Regions from separate parts of the Streptosporangium sp. NBC_01810 genome, predicted to be linked through region 2. Evidence: predicted binding sites of a transcription regulator. Region 2 holds the regulator's gene; each other region holds the start of a gene.
The links. The regulator LexA, encoded in region 2, represses DNA repair genes until DNA is damaged. The targets are predictions, from matches to a motif close to TCGAACANNTGTTCGA.
Positions count from the first base shown of each region.

Region 1: the regulator LexA is predicted to act here: its motif matches at 2,389-2,404, upstream of recA (recombinase RecA).
Region 3: the regulator LexA is predicted to act here: its motif matches at 1,929-1,944, upstream of ruvC (crossover junction endodeoxyribonuclease RuvC).

Region 1 is NZ_CP109070.1:4,821,414-4,826,215, forward strand. Features, by position in the region: gene rny (ribonuclease Y) at 1-31, opposite strand, end outside; gene recX (recombination regulator RecX) at 316-1,134, opposite strand; gene recA (recombinase RecA) at 1,151-2,281, opposite strand; gene OIE13_RS20960 (hypothetical protein) at 2,607-2,885, shown strand; gene OIE13_RS20965 (DUF3046 domain-containing protein) at 2,903-3,097, opposite strand; gene OIE13_RS20970 (VOC family protein) at 3,475-3,981, opposite strand; gene OIE13_RS20975 (ATP-dependent helicase) at 4,303-4,802, shown strand, end outside.
Region 2 is NZ_CP109070.1:970,971-975,772, forward strand. Features, by position in the region: gene leuS (leucine--tRNA ligase) at 160-2,631, shown strand; gene lexA (transcriptional repressor LexA) at 2,879-3,589, opposite strand; gene OIE13_RS04500 (LysM peptidoglycan-binding domain-containing protein) at 4,296-4,568, shown strand.
Region 3 is NZ_CP109070.1:3,631,412-3,636,213, reverse strand. Features, by position in the region: gene pdxS (pyridoxal 5'-phosphate synthase lyase subunit PdxS) at 1-242, shown strand, start outside; gene pdxT (pyridoxal 5'-phosphate synthase glutaminase subunit PdxT) at 441-1,031, shown strand; gene OIE13_RS16290 (YebC/PmpR family DNA-binding transcriptional regulator) at 1,035-1,787, shown strand; gene ruvC (crossover junction endodeoxyribonuclease RuvC) at 1,977-2,564, shown strand; gene ruvA (Holliday junction branch migration protein RuvA) at 2,561-3,181, shown strand; gene ruvB (Holliday junction branch migration DNA helicase RuvB) at 3,258-4,316, shown strand; gene yajC (preprotein translocase subunit YajC) at 4,543-4,802, shown strand, end outside.

The DNA.
Region 1 (4,802 bases), 3.9 Mb from region 2:
CTGCCAACATGACGACCACGACCGGATCCATGCGCGCCCCACCTTCCTCGCGTCGCAAATATCAGGCACACGAGGGGTCACACGCACGGCACGGAAAGCTCAAGAGACGGCGCTGTCGGGACAGAAGTGAACCCAGAGGGATCACTTACCGGCTTTTCCCGCCGGCCCGTTGTCCCGCCCTAATCCGCCAAGCCTGCTTGTCCGTACTACACCGCTATGACAATCCGCACTGCGCGGAGTAACTCCTCACTGCCGTTGAGATTAAGCGTCAGAGAGGTAACGAGCAAGCAAAGACCTAGTGTCAGACCACTTGAACTAGTCGAGGGGATAACCCGAATCTTCCAGGAATGACGTTGTTTCTACCTCATCATCCTCCAGCACTTCGCGGATCACGCGAAACGCCAGGCCAGGACCGTACCCCTTCCGGGCGAGCAGGCCGGCCAGCCTACGAGTCCTGACCGCAGGGTCCAGGCCGCGAGTCGAGGAGAGCTTGCGCCGCACAAGGCGACGGGCGGTCTCCGCCTCCTGCTCGGGGTCGAGCTGCTCCACCGCGTCCTTCACGGTCTCCTCATCCACCCCCCGGTGCCGGAGCTCGGAGGCAAGGGCCTTTCTGGCAAGCCCCCGCCCGGCATGGCGGGAGCTCACCCATGCCGCGGCGAACGCCTCATCGTCGATGAGCCCGACCTCGGAGAAGCGCTCCAGCACGGCGTCCGCCGCCTCCTGGGGCACCTCACGCTTGCGCAGCGCCTCCGCGAGCTGGGCTCGGGTGCGCGGTGCCATCGTCAACAACCGCAGGCAGATCGCCCGCGCCACCGCCTGCGGATCGGCCCCGGCTCCCCGGCTCGCGGGAGAGCCCTCGGCCGGTCCGTCAGGAAGGAGGCCCTCAGGAAAGGCACCCGGGGAATCACCCCCGGACCGCCGCTCACCACGCCGGGAGCCACGTCCCTTCCGGCTTCGCGGCTCGCCACCGACGGAGCCTGCGCCCTCCCCCTGAAGTCCCCCCTCGGGAGCGGGGGCACCATCACCTCGCCCGCGCCCACTCCTGCCCGGCGAGTCGGTCCGAGGCTCGTCGGGCCAGGCGCCCCAGTCTCTCGGCCCGAGTTCGCCCGCCGGACCGAGATCGGCTCCCATCATCAGCGGTCAGCCCGAATCAGGCGTCACCCGGCTTGGGGGTGGCCGCCTTGGAACCGCGACCGGACGCGGCGGCTGCCGGAGCCGAGCCGGAAGCACGGCCGGACGCCGCGGTCGCAGGAGCGGCGGGCGGCGGAGTGGCCGGGCTGTCGACGCGCGGGCCGACGCCGAGCTTCTCCTTGATCTTCTTCTCGATCTCGTTCGCCATGTCCGGGTGGTTCTTGAGGAAGTTTCGCGCGTTCTCCTTGCCCTGGCCGAGTTGGTCCCCCTCGTAGGTGTACCAGGCTCCGGACTTGCGGACGAAGCCGTGCTCCACGCCCATGTCGATCAGGCCGCCCTCGCGGGAGATGCCGACGCCGTAGAGGATGTCGAAGTCGGCCACCCGGAAGGGCGGGGCCATCTTGTTCTTGACGACCTTCACCCGGGTGCGGTTGCCGACCGCCTCGGTGCCGTCCTTCAGCGTCTCGATGCGGCGGATGTCGAGACGCACCGAGGCGTAGAACTTCAGCGCCTTTCCACCGGTCGTGGTCTCGGGCGAGCCGAACATGACGCCGATCTTCTCACGGAGCTGGTTGATGAAGATCGCGGTGGTGCCGGTGTTGTTGAGCGCGCCCGCGACCTTGCGCAGCGCCTGGGACATCAGGCGTGCCTGGAGGCCGACGTGGCTGTCGCCCATCTCACCCTCGATCTCGGCCTTGGGCACCAGGGCCGCGACCGAGTCGATGACCAGCAGGTCGACGGCGCCGGACCGGATCAGCATGTCGGCGATCTCCAGCGCCTGCTCGCCGGTGTCGGGCTGGGAGACGAGCAGCGCGTCGGTGTCGACGCCCAGCTTCTGGGCGTACTCCGGGTCGAGCGCGTGCTCGGCGTCGATGAACGCGGCGATGCCGCCACCGCGCTGGGCGTTGGCCACCGCGTGCAGGGCGACCGTGGTCTTGCCCGAGGACTCGGGACCGTAGACCTCGACGATGCGGCCACGCGGGAAGCCCCCGATGCCGAGGGCCACGTCGAGCGCGATGGAGCCGGTGGGGATCACCTCGATGGGCGCCCGGGTCTCGTCGCCCAGGCGCATGATGGAGCCCTTGCCGAACTGCCGCTCGATCTGAGCGAGCGCGGTCTCGAGCGCCTTCTCGCGGTCGTTAGCTGCCATGGGAGCCCCCCTGGAGGGTCGCGGGTTGGATCGGTTGCCAGAAAGCTACGGGGTGCCGCCGACAATTTCGGGAGGGCACGCCAGGAGTGACGGCCCGTTCAATATAGCCGAACGACTGTTCGATCGTGGCCTGTTGGCGCCACGCGTTCCAGGAACCGTGATCCGCCGCGGAACTCTCCCGCGTGGCCGGGTACAGATGAAGGGGCCGTGGCCGCGAGGAGCGCCACCCCATCCGGGAGGCGACATTTCCGATAATTGCCCTGAGCCTGTTGCAACCAGGCTGACCTGGGGTGATCCTGAGGGGAAACGACCCGAGGTGTCCGACGTGCCCAACACGTTCACGCAGCAACGCCTAGCCCATCTCGACTCCCTGGCCGCCGAACTGCAACGACGAGGGCTGGTCAGCCGCACCCTCGGAGGCACCACTCCGGTGCTGTGGGTATGGCATCCGGACAGCGGCCGGCAGACCATCGTCTTCGCCACCCCGGTCAAGGACGGCTGGCTGTTTCTGTGGTCACCGGACGGCGAGGAGAGCACCGACGACCCCGTGCACGCGGCCGACTCGGTGGAGAGGCTTCTCGCTCCGCCTGTGGAGCCCTCCTGACCGCCCCCGGGTCACCCTCAGCGGAGCCTGGGAGAGACGTCGGTCACCCCGCACACGGCGTGCCAGACCTCCTTCGCCCCGACCCCCTCGGCCAGCGCCTGGATCACGGTCCGGCCGCCGAGGTCGGCGATGACGTAGTCATGGGCCCACGACTCGGCGTACTGGTCGCCGAAGTGCAACTTCATCCGCTTCCAGAAATCCGACAGGCGCATGCCCCAAGTATGGGACCACACCGGCGTGCCGCGGCCCACGCCCGGAACACCGCCGGGCACACCGCCGGGCACACCACTGAGCACACCGCCGGAACACCGCCGGGCACACCACTGAGCACACCACTGAGCACACCACTGAGCACACCACTGAGCACACCACTGAGCACACCGCCGGGCCGCGAGTCGGCCCCGTCCCGATCACCCGGTCCCGATCACCCGGTCCCGGTGGAAGAGAGACGGGCTGTCGGGCGGGGGGCGGGGGGCCGTCAGCGGCCGGGTACGCGCGCCGGGCGGGAGTACGCCCCCCCAGAAGGGGACGCTCCCCAGAAGGGTGGCGCTCCCCAGAGGGGTGGCGCACGTCAGAGGGGTGGCGCACGTCAGAGCACCCGGGAGCCGTACATCTCGCCGAGGGGGTCGGCGAGCAGTTCCACGCGCGCCCCATCCGGGTCGGCGAAGTAGATGGAGGTACCGCTCTCCACCTGGTGCGGCACGCCCGCCGCCGCCAGCTTGCCCCGCAGATGCTCCCAGGTGGAGGGGGCCACGGAGATGGCGACGTGGTGGAGCCCGCCGAGGACCTCCCGGTAGGGGCCGAGGTCCAGACCTGGGAAGTCGAAGAAGGCAAGGAGGTTGCCGTTGCCGATGTCGAAGAAGAAGTGGTTCGACCCCCGGTAGTCGCGGTTCTCGAAGATCTCCGTGAGGGGGAACTCCAGAAGGTCCTGGTAGAACCTGATCGTCGCCTCGACGTCGGAGGAGATCAGTGCGAAGTGGTGCAGCCCCCTCGCGCTGCTCGGCGGACGGCCCTCCCTCAGGTGTTCCGCTCTGATCCGCTCGCGTTTCGCCTCGATGGCCTGATAGTCGATGCTCACCGTTCGCTCACCGCTCATAAGTCGTATGTTCGCCAAAGCATGCCCTCCACATCTTTCCCCGCCCGAACTCCGAGGCATCCTCCGGTGTTCGGCTGACGACGGAGAGCGACCCGCCTCGGGGCAGGTCATGGTGGCAGAGCCTCGTCGAACCCCTCCGGTGTGGAGAGCGCGCGATCCGGCCGTGAGACCGGTGGATCACGTATCCGCAGGTGATGAACCGGCCTCCGGCCTCTCTCCGCCTCTGGCCCGTGGCAGGCGGCGACGGGTTCTGTCGGTGCCGCCGTGCAGTATGGACGGTGGCCCGGTTGGTCGGCCGAGCCGGGAGGCAGGGGGCACGCGATGAGCGAGACGGCAGGCGCGGACGGGGCGCTGGGGCACTTCACCCGGATGACCAGGGACTGGTTCACCGGGGCGTTCGCCGCACCGACCGCGGCGCAGGAGGGGGCGTGGGCGGCGATCGCCCGGGGTGACAACACCCTGGTGGTCGCCCCCACCGGCTCCGGCAAGACGCTGGCCGCCTTCCTGTGGTCGCTCGACCGGCTGGCGGCCGGGCACCCGGCCACCGAACCCCCCGGAGACAGCGGGTCTCTCCGGGATGCCGCCTCTCCCACGTCCGGCGAAGACGCCGGCTTCCCCGCGAGTGCCGGAGGCGCCAGATCTTCCCCCTCCGCCGGAGACACCGGATCTCCGGCGGGCACCACCGCGATCGCGGACGCCCCGGCGGGCGCCACCGTCGCGGGCGTGACGAACGGTACGGGTGCCGGTGGGAGGCGCAGGCGTTCGCAAGGGGGCGACGAACCGCCGAGGCTGTGCCGGGTCCTTTACGTGTCGCCGCTCAA
Region 2 (4,802 bases):
ACCCTGCTTATCGGGCCGCATCGGCCTCCCTGCCCCTGAGCGCCCTGCCGATGCGGCCGCCCTCCGCGTGAGCGGGGGGTTTTTGCATTGGGCCAGGCGGGTCAGACCATCCACGCAGACATACCCCGAGGGAAAATCGACGTGAGCGAGCGAGCCGACATGCAGAGCGACGAGCAGCACTATGACCCGCAGGCCCTGCAGGTCAAGTGGCAGCGCCGGTGGGAGGAACTGGACCCCTTCCGGGCCGGTGACGACCCCGCCGACCCGCGTGAGCGGCGCTACATGCTCGACATGTTCCCCTACCCCTCGGGTGACCTGCACATGGGACACGCAGAGGTGTTCGCCATCGGCGACGTCGTCTCCCGCTATTGGCTGCAGCGCGGCTACAACGTGTTGCACCCCATCGGCTGGGACTCCTTCGGCCTGCCCGCGGAGAACGCCGCGATCAAGCGTGACGCCCACCCCGCCGAGTGGACCTACGCCAACATCGAGACCCAGGCCAACTCCTTCAAGCGCTACGCGATCTCCTTCGACTGGTCCAGCCGCCTGCACACCAGCGACGCCGAGTACTACAAGTGGACTCAGTGGCTGTTCATCCGCTTCTTCGAGCGCGGCCTGGCCTACCGCAAGGGCGGACTGGTCAACTGGTGCCCCAACGACCAGACGGTGCTGGCCAACGAGCAGGTCAAGGACGGCAGGTGTGAGCGCTGCGGTGCCGAGGTCATCCGCCGCGAGCTGACCCAGTGGTACTTCAAGATCACTGACTACGCGGACCGGCTGCTGAACGACATGGCCCAGTTGGAAGGGGGCTGGCCCGAGCGCGTGCTGACCATGCAGCGCAACTGGATCGGCCGCTCCGAGGGTGCCGACGTCAATTTCGTCATCGAGGGCCGTGACGAGCCGGTCACCGTTTACACCACCCGCCCCGACACCCTGTACGGCGCGACCTTCTTCGTGGTCGCCCCGGACGCGCCGCTGGCCGAGGAGATCGTCGCGGAGGACCGGCGCGAGGCATTCGAGGCGTACCGGGCCGAGGTGTCGAAGCTGTCCGACATCGACCGGCTGTCCACCGAGAAGGAGAAGACCGGCGTCTTCCTGGGCCGGTACGCGATCAACCCGGTCAACGGTGAGCGCATGCCGGTCTGGGCGGCCGACTACGTGCTGTCCGACTACGGTCATGGCGCGATCATGGCTGTGCCCGCGCACGACCAGCGCGACCTGGACTTCGCCCGCGCCTTCGACCTGCCGGTACGGGTCGTCGTACACACCGGCCTGGCCGACCCCGGTGAGACCGGCATCGCCACCGCCGGGAACGGTGCGATGGTCAACTCCGGCCCGCTGGACGGTCTGACCAAGACCGACGCGATCCGGAAGATCATCGAGGTGCTGAGCGAGCGGGGCACCGGCCGCTTCACCGTCAACTTCCGGCTGCGCGACTGGCTGCTGTCCCGCCAGCGCTTCTGGGGTTGCCCGATCCCGATCATCCACTGCGCCGACTGCGGCGAGGTCCCCGTCCCCGACGAGCAGCTGCCCGTCACCCTGCCCGACCTGCGCGGCGAGGCCCTGGCGCCCAAGGGCGTCTCCCCGCTGGCCTCGGCGGAAGAGTGGGTCAACGTCTCCTGCCCCAAGTGCGGCGGCCCGGCCAGGCGCGACACCGACACGATGGACACCTTCGTCGACTCCTCGTGGTACTTCCTGCGCTACGTCAATCCCTCCTACGAGGACGGCCCGTTCGACGTCGAGGGTGTCCGCAGGTGGGGCCCGATCGACCAGTACGTCGGGGGCGTCGAGCACGCCGTGCTGCACCTGCTGTACTCCAGGTTCTTCACCAAGGTCCTGTACGACATGGGCATGGTCGACTTCGTCGAGCCCTTCACCCGCCTGCTGAACCAGGGGCAGGTCATCAACCAGGGCAAGGCGATGTCCAAGTCGCTGGGCAACGGCGTCGACCTGGGCGAGCAGATCGACGCCTACGGGGTCGACGCGGTCAGGCTGACCGTCGTCTTCGCCGGCCCGCCCGAGGATGACATCGACTGGGCCGACGTCTCGCCGGCCGCGTCCCAGAAGTTCCTGGCCCGGGCGTTCCGCGTCATGGCCGAGGCGGGTGCGGCCTCCGCCCCCGGTGTCGACTTCGCAGGCGGAGACCTGGATCTGCGCAAGGTCGTGCACCGCACGGTCGACGAGGTCACCAGGCTGGTCGACTCCCACCGCTTCAACGTCGCGGTGGCCCGGATGATGGAGCTGACGAGCGCGACCCGCAAGGCCATCGACTCCGGGCCCGGCGCCGCCGACCCCGCGGTCAGGGAGTCCGCCGAGACGCTGGCGGTCATGCTCTCCCTGGTCGCGCCGTACGCGGCGGAGGAGGGCTGGGAGCGGCTGGGGCACAGCGGCTCGGTCGCGGTCGCGGGCTGGCCGGTGGCGGATCCGGCGCTGCTCGTCCAGGACTCCGTCACCTGCGTCGTTCAGGTCGCGGGCAAGGTGCGCGACCGGCTGGAGGTCTCTCCGGAGATCTCCGAGGGAGATCTGGAGGCGCTGGCGCTGGCATCGGAGAAGGTCCGGTCCTTCCTGCCCGGCGGCACGCCGCGCAAGGTCATCGTCCGAGCGCCCAAGCTGGTCAACATCGTCCCGTAGACGTTCGAGAGGGGACGTTCGAGAGGGGCGCCCGTCCGGTGTGCGCCCTCCGAGCTTTCATGGGCGGGCCGACCTCTGGCCCGCCCGGCTCGGGCTCTGCCGTCCGGTCGTCGCACCGCCACCCGAAAATCGTCGCACCGCCACCCGAAAACACGCCGGGCGACCGGCACCCCGATATCGGGGTGCCGGTCGCCCGGCGTTTCGCGCGTCCCTTGGAGTGTTGACGTGCAGGTCGAAGGTGCGTGCTTCAGAGCTTGCGGAGGACCGCCACGACCTTGCCGAGCACGGTGGCCTCGTCACCCGGAATCGGGTCGTAGTTGGAGTTGTGCGGGACCAGCCAGACGTGGCCGTCCCTGCGCTTGAAGGTCTTGACCGTGGCCTCGCCGTCGATCATCGCCGCGACCACGTCACCGTTGTCGGCCACCGGCTGCTGGCGTACGACCACCCAGTCGCCGTTGGCGATGGCGGCCTCGATCATCGAGTCTCCGGTCACCTGGAGGAGGAAGAGCGTGCCCTCGCCGACGAGTTGCTTGGGCAGGGCGAAGACATCCTCGATGCTCTCCTCGGCGAGGATCGGGCCGCCGGCGGCGATCCGGCCGACGAGTGGCACGTAGGCGGCGGTCGGGCGGCTGACCGGGGTCTCGTCCTCACCGGAGTCGGGATCCACCCACAGCACGGGCTCGCCGGGAAGGCGCACCTCCAGGGCACGGGGGCGGTGCGGGTCACGCCGCAGATAGCCCTTGCGCTGCAACGCCGTCAGCTGGTGCGACACGCTGGAGGTGCTGGTGAGCTGAACGGCCTCACCGATCTCCCGCATGGACGGCGGATAACCGCGCTGCTGCACGGAGTCGCGGATCACCTCAAGGATCTTCCGCTGCCTGGGGGTGAGGCCAAGGGAGTCACGCCTTCGCACCGCCAGGTCGCTGGCGGCCGAACCGTTCTCGTTGTGCTGGCTCATACGAACTCCTCGCCTCCCGGTCTGTATCTGATGTGTCGCACACAGCGACCATATAATGGCCGAAGATCATACTCAAACAATTGTTCGAATGTCCTCGATATCGGCCACGCCGTGGTGTACAACATCGTACGGGAGTTCGATCGACATCGTGTTCGATTCACCGATCTTTCTTCGACATGTGTTCGGCCAGGTCGAGGGGATGGGGGCCACCGTGAAACCGACCGCGACGACACCACGATCCATGGCTGTGCCGAGACCCCGGACGGCGCGGCGATCATCGGGGGCACCGGGAGTACCGCGCCTACGCCTTGTGCCGCCACCGAGACCGGAGCCGGAGCCCACGCCGGAGCCTGCGCTGGATCCCGGCAGAGGGGCCGGGGGCGGGCGGGGCGCGGAAGGCGGAAGGGGGCCGGGGCGGCTCGGGCGGGAGCAGGCGGTCGGGCGGCCGCGCGATCCGAAGGCGAGGTCGGGGGCCGGGTGCGAAGCGGGGCCGCGACTCGGGCGTGGAGCGAGAGGTGGGCCCGGGCGAGAGCGGGGAGCCGGGCGAGAGCGGGGAGCCGGGCGAGAGCGGGGAGCCGGGCGTGGGGCAGGGCCGAAGCGGGCGCCGGGATCGGGGGCGGCTCGTGCGGGGGGTGTACGCCGCCCGGGGGTCACCCGCTCCCGGACCGTCGGGCGGCCGCTCCGGCTCACCCGGCGTGGGAGGATCGTGGCGGTGGTGGTGCTCGCGCTGTTCACCCTGGGGGTGCTCTGGATCGGCGGGCGCATCGACACGGCCCTGGCGGGCGAGCGGACAGGTCCTGAGGGCCTGCCCCGGATCACGGTGCACGCGGGCGACACGCTGTGGGAGATCGCGGACGCGCTGACGCAGGAGGGTGACGCCGGTCGGACGGTCCGCCACATCGTGGACCTCAACGGGCTGGCCGGATCCGCGGTGCGGCCCGGAACCCGGCTCTATCTCCCCGAGGGTCTCATTCGCTGAGAAGGGGGGGCGGTCGGTGGGGCGCGTGGGAGTGATGGGCGGGGCCTGGGGAAGGTGTGGGTGGGCCATGCGAAGAGGGTTCGCCGGGGCTCCTGCCTGACAGATCGGCCGGGACGCGTGTGAGGGAGGGGGTGTGCGGGGTGGAGGGCATTGCCCGATGGGCGACACGCCGAGACGTGACGGCTGATCAGCGACTTCGCGTGGCGGGGTCCTTTCAACTTGCGTTCATGGTCG
Region 3 (4,802 bases), 2.7 Mb from region 2:
TCGCCACCCCGGCCGACGCCGCGATGATGATGCAGCTCGGCGCCGAGGGCGTGTTCGTCGGCTCGGGCATCTTCAAGTCCGGAAACCCGGCCGAGCGCGCCGCCGCGATCGTCAAGGCCACCACCTTCCACGACGACCCCGATGTCATCGCGAAGGTCTCCCGCGGTCTGGGCGAGGCCATGGTCGGCATCAACGTCGACGACATCCCGGCCCCGCACCGGCTGGCCGAGCGCGGCTGGTAGCGGAACTCGGGAACTCAGGGGAACCCAGGGGAACCCGGGGAAATCGGTGGAGAGGCGGCATCCTTCAAGGAGGCCGCCTCTCCGGCGGTAGAAGGGCCGTCCAGGAAAACCCTGGGCTGGTTATGAACCAGTTTGGGGTGATCCGAGAGGTGGCCATACGCTGAAAGGGACATTTCTTTTCCAGGGGAAGGACCATCGGTGACCATCGTCCCGACGATCGGCGTGTTCGCGCTCCAAGGCGATGTGCGCGAGCACGTGCGCTCCCTGGAGGCGGTGGGCGCCAGAGCGGTCGCCGTACGGCGCCCCCGCGAACTGGAGGCGGTCGACGGCCTCGTCATCCCGGGCGGCGAGTCCACCACGATGTGGAAGCTCGCCGAGACCTTCGAACTGCTCGAACCGCTCCGGATGCGGATCAAGGCCGGTATGCCCGCCTACGGCTCCTGCGCCGGGATGATCATGCTGGCGGACCGGATCGAGGGCGGCGTCGAGGGCCAGCAGACGATCGGCGGCATAGACATGGTCGTCCGGCGCAACGCCTTCGGCCGCCAGGTCGACTCCTTCGAGGCCGATATCGACTTCGCCGGCCGCGGCGGCATGCGGGCGGTCTTCATCCGCGCCCCCTGGGTGGAATCCGTGGGTTCGGGGGTCGAAGTGCTGGCGTTGGCCGAACCTGGAGATAGGATCGTCGCGGTCCGTCAAGGACCGCTGCTCGCCACATCCTTTCATCCGGAAATTACCGGGGATGTTGGTGTGCATTCATATTTCGCTGAGATGGTGAGGGAGCTCTAGGGGATGTCCGGCCACTCCAAATGGGCGACGACGAAGCACAAGAAGGCGGCGCTTGATTCCAAGCGCGGCAAGCTGTTCGCCAAGCTCATCAAGAACATCGAGGTCGCGGCGCGGACGGGCGGCCCCGATCCGGACGGCAACCCGACGCTGTACGACGCCATCACCAAGGCGCGCAAGAGCTCGGTTCCGATCGACAACATCGAGCGTGCCCGCAAGCGCGGAGGCGGCCTGGAGGCCGGCGGCGCCGACTGGCAGACCATCATGTACGAGGGCTACGCCCCCGGCGGCGTCGCGGTGCTGATCGAGTGCCTCACCGACAACCGCAACCGCGCGGCCTCCGAGGTCCGGGTCGCGCTGACCCGCAACGGCGGCTCGCTGGCCGACCCGGGCTCGGTGTCCTACATGTTCAACCGCAAGGGCGTCGTGCTCGTCCCCAAGGGGGAGCTGGGTGAGGACGACGTGCTGACCGCGGTCCTCGACGCGGGGGCCGAGGAGGTCAACGACCTGGGCGACCAGTTCGAGGTCGTCTCCGAGGCCACCGACCTCGTCCCGGTCCGCAAGGCCCTGCAGGAGGCCGGGATCGACTACGACTCGGCCGAGTCCGGCTTCATGCCGACGATGAACGTCCCGCTCGACGAGGACGGCGCCCGTAAGGTCTTCCGGCTGATCGACGCCCTCGAGGACAGCGACGACGTGCAGAACGTCTGGGCCAACTTCGACGTCTCCGACGAGGTCATGGAGAAGCTCGACGCGTGATCTCGTACCTCGGCGTCCCCGTCGAGGAGCTCCGAGCGGTGGCCGCCTTCACCGTGCCCCGGGTACCCGACCGCTTCTGACACTTTCCGCGGGCCCCGCGAGGGCCGTGCGCGATGTGCTCTCAGGCGGTAGAGTCTGGCACCGAACAGGTGTTCGGCGAGCGGAGGCGTGTCGGTGCGGTTGCCCGAACTGCGGGTCATAGGGGTCGATCCCGGGCTTACCCGATGCGGGCTCGGTGCCGTCGAGGGGAGACCCGGCGCACCACTGAGCCTGGTCAAGGTCGGAGTGGTCCGCACCCCCGCCGACGACGAGATCGGCGCCCGGCTGGTGGCGATCGAGACCGGCATCGAGCAGTGGCTCGACGAGCTCGCACCCGACGCGGTGGCCGTGGAGCGGGTCTTCGCCCAGCACAACCTCAGAACCGTGATGGGCACCGCGCAGGCCTCCGCCGTGGCGATCCTGTGCGCTTCCCGCAGGGGGCTGCCGGTCGCCCTGCACACGCCGTCCGAGGTCAAGGCGGCGATCACCGGCAGCGGCACGGCGGACAAGCGGCAGGTCGGCATGATGGTGACCCGGCTGCTGCGGCTGGACGCCATGCCCAAGCCCGCCGACGCCGCCGACGCGCTCGCCCTCGCGATCTGCCACGTGTGGCGGGGCGGAGCCCAGAGCAGGCTGGCCGAGGCCGCCGCGAAGGCCATGAGCGGCCCCGGCACGACCGCCGCGGCCTACTTTCGCGGCCGGGGCAGGGCCGGATATCCGAGAGGAACCACGAAGTGATCGCCTCGGTGCGAGGACAGGTGACCGCGGTCGCCCCCGACGGGGCGGTCGTCGAGGTGGGCGGGGTGGGAGTGCTCGTGCACTGCACGCCGGGCACGCTGGCGACGCTCAGAACGGGCGAGGAGGCCAGGCTGGCCACCTCGCTGGTGGTCCGTGAGGAGTCGCTGACGCTGTTCGGCTTCGCCACCGACGACGAACGCGGGATCTTCGAGATGCTGCAGACGGCCAACGGGGTCGGCCCCAAGGTCGCCCTGGCGATGCTGGCCGTGCACACCCCCAACGCGCTCAGGATGGCCGTGGCCACCGCCGACGTCAAGGCGCTGACAAGGGTCCCCGGGGTGGGCCCGAAGGGCGCCCAGCGGATCATCGTCGATCTCAAGGACAGGCTCGGCACGCCGGAGGAGGCGGTCGGCGCCGTGCTCAACGGACGCGTCGCCGCGCCCGCCTGGCGAGACCAGGTCCACTCCGGCCTGGTCGGTCTGGGGTACTCGGTGCGGGACGCGGACGAGGCGGTCGCCGCCGTCGCGCCCCGGGCCGACGCGGAACTGGCCGAGGGCCGCACCCCGCAGGTGTCGGCGCTGCTCAAGGCGGCACTCAGCGCGCTGAGCACGCGATGAGAGGCTCGGCCGGGAGAGCACGGCAGCCGGGAGAGCGCGGGCGCCTCCGCCGTGCGGTGAGCAGAGATGGGGCGGCGTGAGTTCCGAACGGGATCTGGTGTCGCCGGACGCCGAGGGCGACGAGAGGAACATCGAGGCGGCGCTGCGGCCCAAGCGGCTGGAGGAGTTCATCGGCCAGGCGCGGGTGCGCGAGCAGTTGTCCCTGGTGCTGCAGAGCGCGCTGCGGCGTAACCGGCCGCCGGACCACGTGCTGATGAGCGGCGGTCCCGGGCTGGGCAAGACGACCCTCTCCATGATCATCGCGACCGAGCTGTCCGTGCCGCTCCGGATCACCTCGGGGCCCGCGCTTGAGCGGGCCGGTGACCTCGCGGCGATCCTGTCGACCCTCTCCGAGGGCGAGGTCCTGTTCATCGACGAGATCCACCGCATGGCCAGGCCCGCCGAGGAGATGCTCTACCTCGCGATGGAGGACTTCCGCGTCGACATCGTGGTGGGCAAGGGGCCGGGGGCGACCGCGATCCCGCTGGAGATCGCCCCGTTCACCCTGGTCGGGGCCACCACCAGGGCGGGCATGCTCCCCGCGCCGCTGCGCGACCGCTTCGGCTTCGTCGCGCACATGGACTTCTACGGGGTCGCCGAGCTGGAGGAGGTGCTGCACCGCTCCGCGCGTCTGCTGGGCGTGACGCTGCCGGGCGACGCCGCCACCGAGATCGCCGGCCGCTCGCGGGGCACGCCCCGCATCGCCAACCGCCTGCTGCGCCGCGTCCGCGACTTCGCCGAGGTGCGCGCGGAGGGCGTCGTCACCAGGGACGTCGCCGCCGCCGCGCTCAACCTCTACGAGGTCGACGCCGAGGGGCTCGACAGGCTCGACCGGGCGGTGCTCGGAGCGCTGCTGCGCAAGTTCGGCGGCGGCCCGGTGGGGCTGTCGACGCTGGCGGTCGCGGTGGGGGAGGAGCCGGAGACGGTCGAGGTGGTCGCCGAGCCCTTCCTGGTGCGGCAGGGACTGCTGGCCCGCACCCCCCGCGGCCGGGTCGCGACCGCCGCGGCCTGGACCCATCTTGGGCTTGTGCCCCCGCCGGACGCCTTCGGCGCCTCGTTCCTCGTCGATCTTGGGGATGATGCTCAGCAAATCTAGCGTTGTGCATCGGTAGGGGAGACGTACAAGCTTGATCACAGATAGATGACAAGTGTATCGAAATGGGAACTTCCCTGCGCGCCGAATCGTGACCTCGTTGCCGCGCTTCTAACAACTCGCCTAAACTCCGAGCCTTGGCCGGCTGTGTAGGCTGGCGTGCTGAGCGGCGTGGTCGTATATGACGTCCGGTTTCGCGCCGGTCATTCTCAAGAGAGGGAGCGGCCCTGTGGGCGGCAACTATTCAAGCCTGATCATGATCGCTCTCATGGTCGTGGTGTTCTATTTCCTGCTTATCCGGCCGCAGCGCAAGCGGCAGCAGGAGCAGGTCAAGATGCAGAGCAGTCTCACGCCGGGAACCGGTGTCATGACCACGACGGGTCTTTTCGGGACCGTGGTGGCGATCGACGCCGACGACGTGATCCTGGAGATCGCCCCCGGCGTGGAGACCCGCTGGGTGAAGGCGGCGATCGGTCGCGTTCTGGTTCC